DNA from 2 places in the Halobacillus trueperi genome. Region 2 is predicted to be linked to the other one. Evidence: predicted binding sites of a transcription regulator. Region 2 holds the regulator's gene; the other holds the start of a gene.
What was found. The regulator Rex, encoded in region 2, represses fermentation and respiration genes when NADH is low (regulators of the CRP and FNR family bind a similar motif). The targets are predictions, from matches to a motif close to TTGTGAAATATTTCACAA.
Positions count from the first base shown of each region.

Region 1: a site for Rex is predicted at 1,164-1,181, ahead of DYE48_RS02370 (cytochrome ubiquinol oxidase subunit I). Genes of this name have one in related genera too.

Region 1 is NZ_QUAE01000001.1:453,697-456,102, forward strand. It holds gene DYE48_RS02365 (ABC transporter ATP-binding protein) at 1-786, shown strand, start outside; gene DYE48_RS02370 (cytochrome ubiquinol oxidase subunit I) at 1,268-2,406, shown strand, end outside.
Region 2 is NZ_QUAE01000014.1:74,006-76,411, reverse strand. It holds gene DYE48_RS15255 (ABC-F family ATP-binding cassette domain-containing protein) at 1-8, opposite strand, end outside; gene moaC (cyclic pyranopterin monophosphate synthase MoaC) at 169-651, shown strand; gene DYE48_RS15245 (redox-sensing transcriptional repressor Rex) at 667-1,326, shown strand; gene DYE48_RS15240 (GNAT family N-acetyltransferase) at 1,387-1,941, shown strand; gene DYE48_RS15235 (SDR family oxidoreductase) at 1,979-2,406, opposite strand, start outside.

The DNA of each region.
Region 1 (2,406 bases), on a different contig from region 2:
CCAAACGTGGAGGAGAAGAAAGATGCCATTGAACTGAAAGACATGAGGGGCCATATCGAATTTGATCATGTTCAATTCGCCTATGATTCTAAACGCATCGCCCTCCATAATATCAATCTTGAAATGAAAGAGGGTGAGACCGTCGCTCTTGTCGGCCATACCGGGTCTGGAAAGTCGACGATTGCGAACTTGATCAGTCGCTTCTATGATCCGACCAAGGGTTCGGTCAAAATCGATGGGGTAGACTTGAAGGATGCCACGATTGATAGTATCCGCCAACAGATCAGTGTCGTCCTGCAGGATACCTTCATTTTCTCAGGGACGATCATGGAAAACATCCGCTTCGGACGTCCCGATGCTTCCGATGAAGAAGTCATCGAAGCGGCAAAAGTCGTCGGAGCCGATGACTTTATTCAACGCTTAAACAATCGGTATGAAACAGAAGTAGAAGAACGCGGAAATATCCTATCCGCCGGTGAACGACAGCTTCTGTCCTTTGCCCGTGCGCTTCTTGCCAATCCAAGAATTCTAATTTTAGATGAAGCAACCGCTAGTATCGATACAGAGACAGAACTGAAAATCCAGCAGGCGCTTCGCAAACTGCTTAAAGGACGAACGGCAATTATGATCGCCCACCGCTTGTCGACCATACGAGAAGCGGACAACATTTTTGTTCTTGAAAACGGGCGCATCCTTGAGCAGGGTTCACATGATGAACTGATGGATCAAGAAGGTGAGTACTACGACCTCGTAAAAGCCCAGTTCCAAATGCTCGACGCCATATAATCGTTTCAAAAAGACACCGGAAACCCGGTGTCTATTTTTTGTTGAACTAAATGGCAGGATTCTTGAAGACTCAGTTTCGAGACTTTTTGTTGAGTGGATGGGGGCTGCGGGGAATGAGTCGCTTTCCGTGGGAGCGCGGCGCTCCCCCACAGGAAAGCGAGTAGCTTCCCAACCACCCCCGACTCCAAATGTGGCAAACGAACCCCGGATTATCTCGGAACTGAGTCTTCCACAATCGGGAGCTATAACAGAAGAAGAGGTGTGCTGGTCATCGGCATTCGTACGTTAATTTAAATGATCAATAGGGAAGAGGAGGTATAGGCATAATGTTCGACAGCAGGGAAAAGATCGGGTAAGATTTTCATAAATTAGACACTTTGTGAAGGATGTCACAAAATCGTCAACAACCATCTGACCATGAACCGTTTTCACACTTTATACTAACGGTAGAAGTGACCGATTTTAGTTAGGGGGAACAAAGATGTTTGGATTTGAAACCGTGGAAGTGAGCCGGGCGCTTACAGCTATGACACTGCTTTTCCATGCGATTTTCGCGACGCTTGGAGTCGGTATTCCTGTGCTCGTATCGATTGCGGAGCTCATCGGAATTAAGAAAAAAGATCCACACTATACATTGCTTGCCCGCCGTTGGACTCGAGGCTATACGATTACTGTAGCTGTCGGAGTGGTGACAGGTACGGCGATTGGCTTGCAGTTATCACTCATTTGGCCAAGTTTCATGCAGCTGGCAGGGAATGTCATTGCTTTGCCATTATTCATGGAAACGTTCGCGTTTTTCTTTGAAGCGATTTTTCTTGGGATTTATTTATATACATGGGACCGGTTTAAGAAACCGATCTATCACTGGCTATTATCTATTCCTGTCGTCATCGGAGGAACACTGTCTGCTTTCTTCATTACGACAGTCAACTCATTTATGAACACACCACAAGGATTCGAAATGGAGGACGGACGCTTTACAGCGGTTGATCCTCTCGCAGCGATGTTTAACCCTGCGACCCCGACAAAGGTGTTTCACGTCATTTCCTCCTCGTATTTAACAGCTGCTGCTGTACTCGCAGGAATTGCAGCCTTTATCATTCTTGTGAAAAAAGGGTCGTTATATCATAAAAAAGCGTTGAAGCTAACGGTTATGATGACGTTTTTATTTGCTATTCTGACAGCTGTTGCTGGAGACTTATCAGCTAAATTCCTCGCAGAGTACCAACCGGAAAAACTAGCGGCAGGGGAGTGGCATTTTGAAACAGAAGAAGGCGCGGACCTTGTTGTATTCGGTACGTTGAATGAAAACAATGAAGTGGAAAATGCGATTCGGATTCCGAACGCGTTGAGTTTCCTTGCGTACGGTGATTTTAATGCTGAGGTGGAAGGGTTGAATGAAACGCCTGAACAGGAACGGCCTCCTTTATGGATTCACTACATGTTCGACCTCATGGTCAGCATCGGCTTCTATACACTTGGTATCTCGCTCCTATTCCTTATTTTCTGGAAGATGAAAAAGTGGAACGAGTACAACCCGCTTCTTTTATGGGGAATTGTAGCTACAGGTCCACTGACAATGCTTGCGATTGAGTTTGGATGGATTTACGCAGAGGTAGG
Region 2 (2,406 bases):
AGAATCATGTCGTTTCACCTCAATAAAATCAGTGTATCTCATAGGCGCGCCCCCTAGCAACACAATGGTCTCCAAGTATGTGAAATCTTTAACGACTAACGTTTGATTTTTTGGTAGAATAAGAGTAGTGTTTCAATCAGTACTGTTAACAAAAAGGGGTAGAAGAAAATGGCGGAGTTCAGTCATTTTAATGACCAGGGCCGCGCCCGTATGGTGGATATTTCAGACAAAAATGATTCCGTGCGGACGGCCGTCGCAGCAACGAGTGTACAAGTGAATGAAGAGATTTATCATAAAATCACGAACCATGAGATTGGAAAAGGGGATGTGCTTTCTGTGGCCCAGGTCGCAGGGATTATGGCAGCGAAAAAGACATCTGACTGGATTCCGATGTGCCATCCGTTGTCATTAAAAGGAATCGATGTGTCCTTCGATTGGGAAACAGAAGACCAGCCGACATTAAACATCGAGGTTTCTGTCAAGACGAAGGGAAGCACAGGGGTGGAAATGGAAGCGCTAACGGCCGCTTCAGCCACAGCCCTCACGGTTTACGATATGTGCAAAGCGTTAGATAAAGGAATGGTCATCGGCCCGACCTATTTGAAAGAAAAGACAGGCGGGAAAAACGGCGACTATACGAGAAACAGGTAAAGGAGTCCGGTGCTAATGGATATCGAACAAACGAAGATTCCACAGGCGACAGCGAAGCGGCTGCCGCTCTATTATCGCTTTTTGAACAACCTCCATACCCAGGGCAAACTGCGTGTGTCATCGAAGGAACTGAGCGATGCGGTCAAAGTCGATTCAGCGACGATCCGCCGCGATTTCTCCTATTTCGGAGCACTCGGCAAAAAAGGGTACGGCTACAACGTCGAGTATTTGCTTTCCTTTTTCAGAAAAACGCTCGACCAGGATGAAACGACACGTGTCGCGTTGATCGGTGTCGGGAATTTGGGTACGGCATTTTTGAACTACAACTTTACGAAAAACAACAATACGAAAATCGAAATCGCCTTCGATGCCAACGAGGAAAGGGTCGGTTCTGAGGTCGGTGGCGTCGGTGTCGAGCACATTGACGATTTAGAAGAAAAGCTCGGTGACATTTCTGTTGCCATTCTCACCGTTCCATCCTCTGCCGCTCAAGGGATCGCGGACAGGCTTGTAAAAGCGGGGATTTCAGGGATTCTTAACTTTACACCAGCGAGGATCAGCGTGCCGTCGAATGTCAGGGTCCATCATATCGACCTTGCCATCGAACTGCAGGCTCTCGTCTATTTCCTGAAGCATTACCCACTGAACGAAGAGGAAGCAGAGGAAGAACAATAAGAAAGACAAACGGGTGTGAAATCATTTTGGTTTCTCACTCTTTTTTTAGGAGGAAAGGTTTTGGAAACGTTATCGTTTGGTTCAGAAACAGAAAGATTGGTAATTAGACCGCTTGAAAAAAGTGATTATGAAAGCTGGCTTCATGGATATGAGGGGCGTTTTCCGTCAAAGCGCCGTCATGATGAAGGCCGTCTTGATATGAGTGTTTGTACGAAAGAATGGTTTGATGAGCTGGTGGAGAAACATCAACAGTTAGCGATGGAGGATACCGCGTATATCTTCGGTGTTTTTCTAAAAGGAGATCAAACACACGTGGGAATGATTGATTTCTCTACTTTAGTAAGATATGACTTCCAGTGGGGAAGAATCGGGTATGCGCTGCATAACCAGCATTGGGAGAAGGGTTATGGGAAGGAAGCGGTGGCTGAAGCATTAAGGATCGCTTTTGATCAACTGAGTTACCACCGGGTAGAGGCCCATATCAATTTGGATAATGAGCCTTCCATCAAGATGGCAGAGAGCATAGGTCTTGTGTATGAATGCACCCGAAAAGGGTTCATCCACGAGTTTGGTGAATGGACGGACAACTTGATCTACTATAAAAATGCAGAATAAAAAAGAAGCTTAGCACAATGCTGAGCTTCTTTTAATGTTACTCGGTATTCTCTTTCCAGCTTTTGTCCATAAGCATCTTCCCAGGCCACGTGTAGGCCATAATGCCACCGTCTGCGGTAATGTCTTCCCCCGTCACATACGAACTTTCATCAGAAGCGAGGAAAAGAGCGACATTCGCCATTTCCTCCGGGCGTCCGAGGCGTCCCATCGGCGTGACCCACTTATTCGCTTCACGGAACTCTCTGCCTTCTTCTTCCTGCTTCGTCCCTGCCAGCTCTTTGACGAGCGGAGTTTCGATGGTACCTGGAGAAATCGAATTGACACGGATGCCTTCGCGCGCATAGTCGATTGCCATCGCTCTTGTGAAATTGGTAATACCGCCTTTTGCTGCATTGTATCCGGAGCGGTCGAGATCCGCTGCCTGACCGGACATGGACGACGTATTGATGACAGAACCTCCATTTT